Regions from separate parts of the Paenibacillus sp. FSL R5-192 genome, predicted to be linked through region 3. Evidence: predicted binding sites of a transcription regulator. Region 3 holds the regulator's gene; each other region holds the start of a gene.
The links. The regulator NrdR, encoded in region 3, represses ribonucleotide reductase genes. The targets are predictions, from matches to a motif close to AACACNATATATNGTGTT.

Region 1: a site for NrdR is predicted at 1,996-2,013, ahead of C161_RS01340 (anaerobic ribonucleoside triphosphate reductase). Genes of this name have one in related genera too.
Region 2: a site for NrdR is predicted at 2,668-2,685, ahead of C161_RS10570 (adenosylcobalamin-dependent ribonucleoside-diphosphate reductase). Genes of this name have one in related genera too.

Annotation. Positions count from the first base shown of each region.
Region 1 is NZ_ASPR01000002.1:304,117-308,410, reverse strand. It holds gene C161_RS01340 (anaerobic ribonucleoside triphosphate reductase) at 1-1,948, opposite strand, end outside; gene C161_RS31290 (hybrid sensor histidine kinase/response regulator) at 2,430-4,067, shown strand; gene C161_RS01330 (aldo/keto reductase family protein) at 4,221-4,294, shown strand, end outside.
Region 2 is NZ_ASPR01000014.1:480,061-484,354, reverse strand. It holds gene C161_RS10570 (adenosylcobalamin-dependent ribonucleoside-diphosphate reductase) at 1-2,606, opposite strand, end outside; gene C161_RS10565 (DEAD/DEAH box helicase) at 3,172-4,294, shown strand, end outside.
Region 3 is NZ_ASPR01000014.1:317,624-321,917, forward strand. It holds gene coaE (dephospho-CoA kinase) at 1-448, shown strand, start outside; gene C161_RS09835 (lytic transglycosylase domain-containing protein) at 445-1,008, shown strand; gene C161_RS09840 (alpha/beta-type small acid-soluble spore protein) at 1,091-1,312, opposite strand; gene nrdR (transcriptional regulator NrdR) at 1,429-1,896, shown strand; tRNA gene C161_RS09850 (tRNA-Ala) at 2,082-2,154, shown strand; gene C161_RS09855 (S-layer homology domain-containing protein) at 2,403-4,294, opposite strand, start outside.

The DNA.
Region 1 (4,294 bases), on a different contig from region 3:
CCCGATCCCGCACTTCGGCCTGCTTTGCAGCATTGAAGCGTACTTTGTAATCTCCGGTCAGATAGCCAGTTACGCGGCGTAACCGCTGGAAGTGTACATGGTTCTCGTGGGCTTCACAGTTTGGGCATACATCCCCAATGACGCCTTCATAACCACATGCAGGGCAGCGATCAATTGGATGATTAATGGAGAAATAACCGATATCCTGCGCCAGTGCATACTGTACAATTCGCAGGAAAGCTGCGGTGTTGGCCCGAACGTTTCCGTCAAGCTCCACATAGGAGATCGCACCCGCGTTACATAAAGTGTGGAATGGGGCCTCCAGTTCAATCTTCCGATATGCTGGAAGCGTGTGGTAGACCGGGATATGGAATGAATTCGTATAATACTCCCTATCATTCACTCCGGGAATAATGCCATAACGCTCTCTGTCGATCTTCGTGAATTTGCCGGACAACCCTTCAGCAGGTGTGGCAAACAGTGTGATATTCAAGTTATGCTGCTCGCTCATCCGGTCACAGAACTCTCTCATGGTCCGAATAATGTTGAGCGCTTCGCGATGTACATGAGGGTCCTGCCCATGATGGCGCCCATAGAGAGCTGTCATACATTCCGCGAGACCGATAAAACCAAGAGATAATGTTCCATGCTTTAAAAGCTCGGCAACCGGCTCGTTCGGGCCAAGCTGTTCTCCACCTTCCCATACACCCTCCCGCATCATGAAGTCCGATGCCTTGGCAGGCTGCAATGTCTGAATTCGGTAGCGGTGTAACAGGCCGGAAGCGGCATTATGCATAACTGACTCCAAAGCAGTATAGAATCCGGCTCGGTCAGCGACAGCTCTTGCACCTTGGCAGATGCCAAACCGGATGCCGAGCTTCACGAGGTTAATGGTGTTGAAGGACAGATTACCTTTACCACTTTGACGATTGCGACCAAACCGGTCAGCCAGTGTACGTGTGCGGCATCCCATGGTTGCGATGATCGTATCCGGATCTTCCGGATGATAGTAGGGCAGATTGAAAGAGGCATCCACATTGACAAAGTTAGGATACATCCGCCGGGATGAACAGGTGACTGCGAGCCGGAACAGATCATAGTTCGGCTCTCCTTGAGCCTGATTAATCCCCTGTTTACATTGGAAAATATGTTGAGGGAACACGGGAGTCTCCCCGTTGCCCAGACCACGAATGGTTGCTTCCAGCAACGAGCGTGATACCAACCGTCCTTCCGCAGAAGTACATAATCCATAGTTCAGTGAAGTAAATGGAATCTGACCACCCGCCCGGCTGCTCATCGTATTCAGGTTATGAATCAGTGATTCAGCAGCTTGTCCTGTCTCCAATTCAGTCTCTTCATAGGCGAAGGCATATGCCCGCGGACATTGATTCTTCGCTTCGATGCTATCCAGATGAAGCTGTTCATCCCCGATCAGAACATTTTCACCAAAGAGCCGTTGCCCTTTGCGGTAGTGTTTGCGGAACGATCGCTGTACATAAGGGGCCAGATCCCAGTCAATTTTATTGGCCGATACACCGCCATATTGACTGTTCTGCTGGGATTGGAAGATGATCGCAACCAGAGCCATGGCAGACATGATCGTCTGAGGTGTGCGAACCGATCCGTTACCTGTGTTGAAACCCGCAGCAAGGAGACGGTCAAACGGGATAAAGATACAGTTGGTCGTTCCAAGTGCATACTGATCCAGATCGTGTACATACAGATCCCCATTCTCCACAGCTTGGGCAAGCTCTTCCGGCAACACATGACGCAGAGCATGCCACTTGGCGGTCTCCGAACCGAGCCTGCTCATCTTACCACTGAAGGAATCCCCGTTCAGATTCGCATTTTCCCTCAGCGTATCGGCGTCTTCTGCGCCAATAATTCGTCTTCCCAGGTCGGATAATAGATCGGATGCCGGTGGGGTGGCATACTCAAGCATGTTCATGTAAGGTTCCTCCTAAAATGATTTTGGTTATCATTCAATTCACGTTAAATACTATATGTAGATTCGTCTTATCCATTTATAAACTATATGTGGTTTTTTGGGTGTGATAATGATCACACAGCTTACTGAACAAAGTGGACTTTCCTTTAATTGCTGCGGATAAAGGTTCCCAAAGTCTGAGCGGAAGCGTATAATTTCTAGTTATTCTGCAAGTATAATATCCGAAGTCGGACAAGATGGACTTTAATCGAGCTGAAAAGGCGAGTTGCAATGAATTCGCGGTCGTTAAACCATCCGTTTAAGACCTGCTTTTGTTCACAAATGGGCAATAGGCAGGGAGTATGATTCTCTTATACTTCTACGGTGTTAATCATATAAGTATAGATTGTGACAGCTATTCGGATTTTTGATGACCCCTGTACGTGATTAAACATTCTGAAATACAGATTTGAAAGTGCAGCTTAGATAAGAGGGGTGAATCATGGGGACGGCAGAAGGCATTACAAGAGGCTTCTATGAAGATATAAAGGAAGCTGCGGCCCATATCGTAGACGTATTAAGTGGTATATTGAAGGTCAATACCATCTTTGTTGCGACGAATGACGGGGTGACCAATGTCATTTTGGAAGCCTTTAATCGTACGGAAGAGTTAATTGTTAAAGGCAGTGCACTTCCATTTACGGATTCATATTGCAGCCTGGTATTAAGAGACAACGGTAGCGTTCTTACGATCCCGGATACATGTGAACATCCGATGACACGATCCATGGGCGTTACGAGCGGACTTGGCAATCGCTTCTTCGTGGGCGTGCCTATTATGAGAAGATCGGGCGAAACATTTGGCACCATCTGTCTGATGGATGATCCTGGTTATGTGATCAGCGAAACCGATATGAAGACACTGAAGGCGATGGCTGTATTCCTGGGTTATGTTGTTGATCTGGAAAGCACGTTGCATGTTCAGGAGCAGAAATTGAGTGATTCGGAACAAATGCAAGAACAGCTCCAGGCAGAGAAAGAACGTGCCGAATCTGAGGCTATGACCAAAACACAGATGTTGAAGCTAATGAGTCACGAGATTCGCAATCCTTTGAACGGTATTTTGGGACTGACAGATCTGATGCGCACACCGGATATGCCTGAGGAGCAGTCCGAATATGTGAACATGATTGAGACAAGCGGCAATATTCTGCTTTCCTTGCTGAATAATATGATGAATTTCAACATTAATGAAGCAGGTAAAACGGTTATACATGATGATCCGTTTGATCTGGTAGGCACCATTGAGAATACCGTGTATCTCTATGCCGGGATTGCGACGGGCAAGAACATTGAGCTGGGATTAAATCTTGAACTGAATGTATCTCAAGTGTTCGTTGGTGATGAAGTCAAGATTGGACAGTTGCTTGCACACGTCATTCAGTATGCTCTCGATTCAACGCGTGAAGGTTCCGTTCTGATTACAGCAGTGGTGAACGGAGAAGAATTGGAGGAGACCGGTACACTTCAGCTCAAGGTGAAGTACACGGGTCAGATGTTATCGGACAAGAAGACACCAACCTTTAACAGCCAAGATGAAAATTTGAATATCCAAAAACTGATCGGAAGCAATCTAGGTTTAGCTGTAAGCCAGAATCTTGCCATTCTCATGCATGGCCGTATTCAGGTGAGTAGTGTGAAGGAAAATGAGACGGAATTCAACATCTCCCTTCCATTGCGCAGATACTGGGAGTTACCTCAACTCGCAAGTGTTCAGCAACGGTTAAAAGGGAAAAAGGTGTTGCTTGCCAAGGACCCTGATATTTTGCAAGGTGTCTCTTCCCTGATGCGTAGGTGGGAGATGGATGTACACATGACCTCTGGTGTGACATTAGCGCATGATTGGATCAAGGAAGGATTCATGCCGGATGTAGCCGTTGTGGATATGGGATTAATGGAAGGCGGCGCGGTTGATTTTGTACATGAACTGAAACAGCGACTGGAGAATCTGCCCGTCATTGTTCTTGTTCCTTATGGTATGCACATTGAATTGCATGAAGCAGAAGCCTTTGATGCTGTTCTGACCAAGCCGGTCAGACAGGCTGATCTTTTGAATGCATTGAGCATTACTTTGCCTTAGATCATGATCATAGATCTTTATTCGGCGCACCTTATAGGTGCGCTTTTTTTCATTTTCCATTTTCTGAGCCAAAGCCCTTTTATTCCGAGCTGGTTACGTTACAATAGAAAGTGAACTTCATCTTTATAACCAATAGAGGAGGATATGCAATCAATGGATTATCGCAGATTAGGTGGAAGCGGACTGAAAGTAAGCGAGATTAGCCTGGGAAGCTGGCTGACGTACGG
Region 2 (4,294 bases), 160 kb from region 3:
GTTTTGCAACCTTCCACATTCATCAGGGATGCCGAGCCGCATGAAGGACATAAATCTCTCGATTCGGTAAAGGTTTTCTGATCCTCCACTTTTGGATACGTGCTCTCCACTTGACTCTGTTCTTGTAATGCTCCAGGTTCGTTCTCCTGCACATCGCTCTGTACATGACTTTCCAATGCTTTGGCGACTGCATCAGCAATCGATTCCACTCGATTAGCTCCGAAGCCAATCGCGCCCGAACCACCGATTCCCTTGAGATGTTTGATCAACAGTTCCACCTTGTGCCCATGATCTCCGTATCGAAGGAACAGAGAGCATACTCGACCGAGTGCCTCAGCCATGGCAAACACGTCCGATCCCGCTTTGCCCACGTTCAGGAAGATCTCACCCGGCGTTCCCTCCAGATCATTAATCGTAATGTAAGCCATACCGAATGGCGTATTGATTTTGTATGTCGCACCGCGTAGTACTTGAGGACGACTTCTATATTGTTTATCCAGCACTGTGGAAGAGGAAGGGGCTTGATCGGAAGAATGCGTTCTAACACCAACCTGGCTATTGGAAGTTCCATCACTTGCCTGCACTTCAGCATTATTCGGGTTTTCTATAGCAGATACGACTGTCTTCTCTTCAACTTCCGCCGTGTTCTGATCTTCAGCCTGGGTCGCTTCCTTCTTCGACGTGGACAACACCTGCACATCCCTGCTGCCATCGCGGTATATCGTTACTCCCTTGCAGCCAAGGTCGAAGGCCAGTTCGTACAGCTCAGCCGTATCCTCCACTGTAAAATCAGCCGGACAGTTGGCCGTCTTCGAGATCGAACTATCCACCCATTGCTGAATCGCAGCCTGCACCCGTATGTGATTCTCAGCCGACAAATCCATCGCCGTCACATAATAGTCTGGTAAAGCTTCACCCGGATGTTCATCCAGCCAATCTTGTGCGATCGGTACAAACTGTTCATCATAACCTAGACGGCTTTGACGGAAATACTTGAAGGCGAAATACGGCTCAATACCTGTTGATGTGCCCACCATCGTACCTGTACTTCCCGTTGGCGCCTGTGTGATCAGTGTGACATTTCGAATGCCCTGTTTACGAATGGCCTCTCCCACTTCAGGGTACGTCGCAACCATGTTTTTCATGAATCCACTCTGTAAGTACGGTTCAGCTTCGAAAGCTGGGAAAGCTCCCTTCTCTGCTGCAATCTCTGCCGATGCCAGATAGGCCTCCTTCGCCATGAATCCATACAGTTTATCCAGAAAAACAAGGGATTCAGGACTGCCGTATCGAATACGCAGCTTAATCATCAGCTCCGCCAGTCCCATTGTGCCAAGCCCAACCCGGCGTTCACGCTGCTGATTCAGTCTATTTTCCTCAAAATGATATGGTGTTGCATCGATGACATTGTCCAAAAATCTAGCCGAGATGCGAATGGTTTCCGCCAGTTCATCCCATGCCACATCATGATTTGTTTCATCGTAGAATTTGGACAGATTGATCGCAGACAGATTACATACACCCCAGCCAGGCAGGCCTTGTTCCCCGCACGGATTAGTACAGATAATCGGATTGAAGTACCAGCTGTTGGACATCTGGTTGTAGTACTCCATGAATACCACACCAGGCTCTGCCGATTTCCAGGCTGATTCAATAATGGTATGCCAGATTTCGCGCGCCTTCAGTGTACGATAGTGCACCACCGAATGACCTGCGGCTTTCCATTGCTGCATATCCCCGTTCCACTCGGTGTCGTAGTCCGGATCGTTCGTATCGGGGAAAACCAAGTCCCAATCTCCGTCCTGCTTGACAGCCTCCATAAATGCGTTGCTCACACATACAGACAGATTGGCATTGGTCACCTGCCCCATCGTTTGTTTCACGGTAATAAAATCAAGCACATCTGGATGCCAGTCATTCATCATCAGCATGAGCGCACCCCGGCGGCTTCCGCCCTGTTCAATCAGTCCAGTCGTATAACTGAACAATCCGCCCCACGATACGGAACCGCTGGATGATCCGTTGACACCTTTCACCACCGCTCGGCGAGGACGCAAAGAGGACAAATTAATGCCAACACCTCCCCCACGTGCCATAATCTCCGTCATCTCGGTCAAAGTCTTCATGATTCCACCCCGACTGTCTTGCGGAGACGGAATGACATAACAATTGAAGAGTGTCAACTCGTCGCTTGCCCCCGCACCCGCAGCAATTCGGCCTCCGGGTACTAACTTCCAATCTTCCAACACAGAGCGGAACTTGGACTCCCACGTTGCCCGCTGATCGGCGGTGGATTCGACAGAAGCCATCGCTTTGGCAAGACGGTCCCACATCTCTTCCGGAGTTTTTTCTATGTTGAGTGTCAATTTCTCCACGTTTGTCTCAATCATTTCTCCGCTTCGAGTCCTTACCTGTACAATCTGACCCTTACGTTCTATGATTTCGCCCACTTCCTTGGTTGGGAACTTGGGATCATCCTTCGTTAATACCAATACCACATCTCCGACCTTGGCATGATTCGAATCAGCGTCCTTCCAGGCGTATCGGTCCAGAAATATTTTTTCGCTAAGTCCTTCTAATTGATGCGATCGTTGGTTTGATTTCATCGCTACATTCAACCTCCCCGGTATAAAGCTCCATTTTCACTATAAGAGTAAACTATGATAAAACACCACATATAGTGATACAAAACCAGTATATTACACCATATATTGATTTTCCATGCGACTTTTATCATAGTCCATCTTCATAGACTCCCCATACTCGGACAAGCTTCTTCACACACCCTCATACGCATGAATACGACATCTGTGAATTTTTTGGCACAGAAAAAACATGTGCCTTCACTAAATTTCTGGGTTCAATATAAGTTAAACTAATCATTTGCACGTCAACGGAGAGGACAGAAAAAACCTGAAAAAGCGAAGCGTTCGCCTAAAAGCTTTCTGAAAGAAAGCTGCATCGAAAGCATACGCTATCCCCGGATTTCCCCTCCAGAAAAGGGAATCAAAGAAATCTGGGGATAACAGCGATTGGAAGGTTATTCTGTCATCGGAGTGACAAGTGTAAATATTCCTTATTTGAACCCACATAGTTATGAACTGACTCTCATTCGTCCATACTATTACCTACGAATAAAACGTCATCACGTATGGCAGGGGAGGAAACACCATGAACCGGAAAAACCCGCACCACACGAATCAACCTGTAGCTGAGCTGCCCGTTCCTTTGGAATTTGATCGGACTTGGATTAATCAATTGGAATCACGACTGGATAAAGGAGGTCCTTGGGGGGATTATCGACTCTTCCAACTCGGCATTCAAGCCGAAGAGACCAACCTGATTCCCAATTTTGACGAGATCCAATGTCTCAAGCATCTACAAGGCCTTACCCCACTCCCTCACCAGATGGACACTGCTCGCAGAGTATTATTTGAAATGTCAGGCCGGGCCATTCTCGCCGATGAGGTGGGTCTGGGCAAAACCATTGAAGCCGGTCTCATTCTGAAAGAATATATGGTTCGGGGTCTCGTATCCAAGGTACTCATTCTCGTGCCTGCCTCTCTTGTACTGCAATGGGTACGGGAGTTGAATTCAAAATTTGGCATCCCTGCTATTGCCCAGAAAAAGGCCTATTCCTGGCAGAATGAAGTAGTTGTTGCTTCCATAGATACAGCCAAACGTGACCCGCATAAAGATATGCTGCTGAATACTGATTACGACATGATTATTATTGACGAGGCTCATAAGCTCAAAAACAAGAAAACAACCAACTATCAATTCATGCTCAAATTGCGCAAAAAGTATTGTCTGCTGCTTACAGCTACACCTGTGCAGAACGATATGAGTGAATTGTTCAATCTGATCAACCTACTGAAGCCCGGTCAACTAGGTCGTCAGGGTGACTTTGCGGCCAACTTTGTTGTAGACAAACGTGTTCCGAAAAATCAGGAACAGCTTAAGAACGAGTTATCCAAAGTCATGATTCGTAACCGCCGCGGCGAAGGCCCCGTTCAATTTACCAAACGGAACGTCTCCAACGTGAATCTGCAATTATCGCCTGAAGAACAAGCGCTTTATGATGGCGTGACTTCCTTTGTTAAAGACCAGTACCAGGAAGCTGGCGGCAACCTGAGCAGCATGCTCTCCCTTGTTACATTGCAGCGTGAAGTGTGCAGCAGTCGGGATGCTGTATTCGTGACGCTTGTTAATCTGTCGAAGAAACTTCCGCTGGACTCTCCCCTTCGGGACAAGATTTGGGAACTCGTTGCCCATATTAAAGCGATCAAGGAGA
Region 3 (4,294 bases):
GCGGTTTGGACAAGCCATACTGAACGAAGATGGAACACTGGATCGGAAAAAGCTCGGAAGCATTGTTTTTCAACAACCAGAGGAACGAAAGGCACTTGAGGCTATTACACATCCGGCGATCCGAAGAGAGATGCGCGAACGGGCTGCTGCATACGAATTGCAACATCCGGATAAACTTGTGGTGTCTGATATTCCTTTGCTCTACGAATCAGGTCTGGAGGACGGTTTCGAGGAAGTTATGGTCGTATATGTCCCGAGATCGGTGCAACGAGATCGCTTGATGAGTCGGGATGGAATGACTGCAGCACAGGCTGAGGCCCGGATGGATGTACAGATGGATATTGAGCGCAAAAAACAGCTGGCAGACATTGTCATCGATAACAGCGGCTTATGGTCTGCGACGGAGCAGCAAATTGACTCATATCTACAGCGTAAGGGCTTGTTATGAGAATATTGCGTAAGAAACGTGTACTGCTGTTGATGTTTGTGTCCTTTGTACTGGTGTTATTTCTGAATACAAACTGGATGGCATGGTTCTATCCCATTCATTATAAGGAAGAGATTCGTGCCCAATCTCAGAGTTATGAGGTTGATCCGTTTCTGATTGCTTCCATTATCAAGGTGGAGACTAATTTCAAGACAAGCAAGGAATCCAAACGAGGTGCCATTGGGCTCATGCAACTGATGCCGGATACGGCCAACTGGATACTGGAACAAGCCAAAATTCCCGACACTTCGCTGGAGGAATTGAAGCACGAGCCTGAACGAAATATTCAGTTAGGCACATGGTATCTGCGGAATCTGTCCGATCAATTCGATGGCAATGAAGCAGTTATGATCGCTGCCTATAATGCGGGACCAGGCAAAGTAAACAGTTGGCTTAGAGATGGTGTATGGGATGGCTCGTTCGATACAGTGAAAGATATTCCGTTTGGTGAGACGCGTCACTATGTACAAAGAGTCATTTACTATTATAATCAGTATGTAAAGATCTATAATACGTTCTAAGTATATAAGTAGAAGCACAGAGCAGGCCGGTTGTTCACCGGCCGCTCCATGCTCCTCTGTGTAGCGTATTACGATGCAGATATTATTGGTATTGACCTGCCAATTGCTGTTCTGCAATTGTTACCAGACGCTTCGTGATGTATCCACCGATCGAACCGTTCTCGTAAGAAGTCATGTTACCTTGGTATCCGTCTTGTGGGATGCTGATTCCGAGTTCTTGAGCAACTTCATATTTCATTTGCTCGAGTGCTGCGGAAGCTTTAGTTACCACCAGGTTGTTGGAGTTACCATTGCTTTGTGCCATTGCTGTTCACCTCCTCGCGGGTTGGTAAAAGTATTATGTGTCGGCAATGCGTTTTTCATTACAAAATCAGTACAGGGAATATGTGGTAAAAAGTAAAACGTGGGAAGTGATCTGTTTTGAAGTGTCCTTATTGCGGTTATATGGGTACCAAAGTGCTTGATTCGCGTCCGGCCAACGAAGCAAAATCCATTCGTCGTCGCCGTGAGTGTGAGCAGTGTGCCCGAAGATTTACAACGTTTGAGATGATTGAGGAGACTCCACTGATTGTCATTAAGAAAGATGGTAGCCGGGAAGAGTTCAGCCGGGACAAGATTCTCCGCGGGCTTATTCGTGCCTGTGAGAAACGTCCAGTCTCCGTAGAGACCCTGGAGATGATGGTATCTGAAGTGGAGAAATCTCTGCGTAATACAGCCGATGCTGAAGTGGAGAGTCGCCAGATTGGTGAGTTATTGATGGAACAGTTGTTTCCAGTCGATGAAGTGGCGTATGTCCGTTTTGCGTCGGTATACCGCCAGTTCAAAGATATCAATATGTTCATGAAAGAACTGAAATCCCTGTTGTCCAAAGACAATCTGGAGGATTAGTGAAGTGGGTAAAGGGAGAAGAGCAGTCTGGAGTTCCAGTCCGTATGTGCCAGTGAAATCGGTTGTTCTTCTCCAATCACTTTGGATCTTGAAAAAGTGATTGACAGCGAAAGCTGGATTTTATATGATATAGGAGTCGCCTGTGGAACGTTGCAGTGTTGGACAAGTTATCTATTTCATATCCTGGGGCCTTAGCTCAGCTGGGAGAGCGCATCGCTGGCAGCGATGAGGTCAGGGGTTCGATCCCCCTAGGCTCCATAATCAAGAATGCCATCACATTATTGTGATGGCGTTTTTTTGTGCGTGAAATAAATCAGAACATGCATTAATTAATTATAATTTTTGGAATTAGTGACGAGCCTGTTGACGAATATTCTAGATGCAAAAATAGAGGTTTTAAAGTCCTGACTGTGGAGTTGTCAAAAAAAGTACAGTTTGAAAACAAGGAGACCCTTCCGGCTGGATATTGTCCAACCGGAAGGGTCTGCATTTATCTGTATACGCTTTCAGTTAGCCAGATATTCGACGAATCTTACAAAGATCGTGGCTACTTCGGCGCGGGTGGCGGTGGCTTTGGGAGCAAAGAAGTTGTCCGGCTTGCCTACTACAATGCCGATGTCCCGCAGTGCCTGAACGGCCTCCAACGCCCATGAGCTGATCTCACTCTCGTCCGTGAAGGGCTTAGAGTGGCTTTCAGGGAGCTCATAGCCTTTGTACTTCATGTAGTTGTACAGTATCACCAGCATCTGCTCGCGCGTCATCGGTGAATTGGGGTCAAACAGGTCTACGTTTGTACCGTTAACTATGCTTTTTTCGGCCGCCCACTCGGCTGCCGCGGTGTACCATTGTCCGTCCGTCACGTCGTTAAAGCGGGAACTCGTGTAGCTGGAGAGGTTTACGTTCTCAAGATTGGACAGTACCTGCACGAACATTGCACGCGTCATTGCGGTGCGGGGTGAGAACGTCGTGGACGTCGTGCCGTTGAAAAGATCGTATGTGTAGGCGAAATTTATATCGTTGTAGAACCAGTCGTCCATGTTGGCATCCCTGAAAGGATTGCCCGATAGCACGAGGAAGCCCAGTGGGGTGGCGTCATCAAATGCCAGCTCCGTACCCTCACGGATGTTCAGCGACATGCCGTTATCTAAGCTAACTTTTGCGCCGCTCGGTCCTACCACAACCGCTCCGCCGCTCCGTATCTTCGATCCGCCGTGAATATCCACACGGTTGCCGTTGGGCAGGGTCACATGCGCGTCTTTGCCGCCTACTGTAACCGTACCGTCGCTCGCTATCGTCGATCCTCCCGAAATGGTCACTGTGCTGTTGTCGCCGGGTAGTATCACTTCGGCGCTCTTGTCTGCCGGAATGGTTAACTTACCGTTTGAGTCTATCGATGTGCCTTCGGGTACCTTAATCTTCGTCCCGCCTTTGGTCGCAATCTCGCCGCCACCGGGAAGGGTGGTGTTGCCGTTTTTGTCTGTGATCGCGGGTTTATCCTTCGGTGTATTCACTGTGTAGGTCGACTTCAACGTTCCAGCGTCTGTCCCGGTGCCCGTATTGTCGGTGTTGCCCGTATTACCGATGTTGCCGGTATTTCCGGTATTTCCGGTGTTTCCCGTATTGCCGCCAGAATCAGGCACAGTGGGAGTCGTCGTCTTCATCGGCGTCGTCGTAGCACTGATCTCCGCGCCGTCGCCCTTTGCATTCACCGCGATGATGGTGAAGTTGTAGCCTTGGCCGTTTGTCAGGTTCTTGAAGGTATATTTGGTCTCCGTCGCATCCAGTGTAATCGGCGTCCCGTTGCCATACCATACCTTGTAGCCCAAGATCGCACTGCCACCGTCGTCAGCAGGGGCGGTCCAGTTCAATGTGACCTGTCCGTCACCGGCTGTCGCCTTGAAGCCGCTTGGAGCACCTGGCACGACCGGTTTTCTCTGCGCGAACATCCAATCAAAGACGTCTGTGTAGTCATTGTTCCAAGCCGGCAAGTTAGAGGACTGCGCCGTGGGAGCTATGCTCCAATTCCCCATAGTTATCTGGTTGTAAAGAACCGCCGCTTCAACTTCGTGGGCTATGTAATCAGCCAGAACAGGTGTGTTGGCCGGATTAGGCCTCAGATTTGGCTGATCAAATTGATTGTAGGGCCACGTAAGGACCTCATTACTCTCAAAGCGCGAAGCCCTCGCGTTGATCATTTTCGGCATATTGTTATTGATGAAGTTATTGAGGTTAGTCTGGTAGCCTCCAGCATTATGAGCATTTAAAAACATCCAATAGGCCAGGTTGTTGTGAGTGTCGTTGTCCTTAGCATTCGGTGAACCGCTTACCGGGGCCATAGGTGCGGCGGCGGTGAAGAAGCCAGGATGGCTGTTAACTAAGTTGTTTGTATACTGGCCGC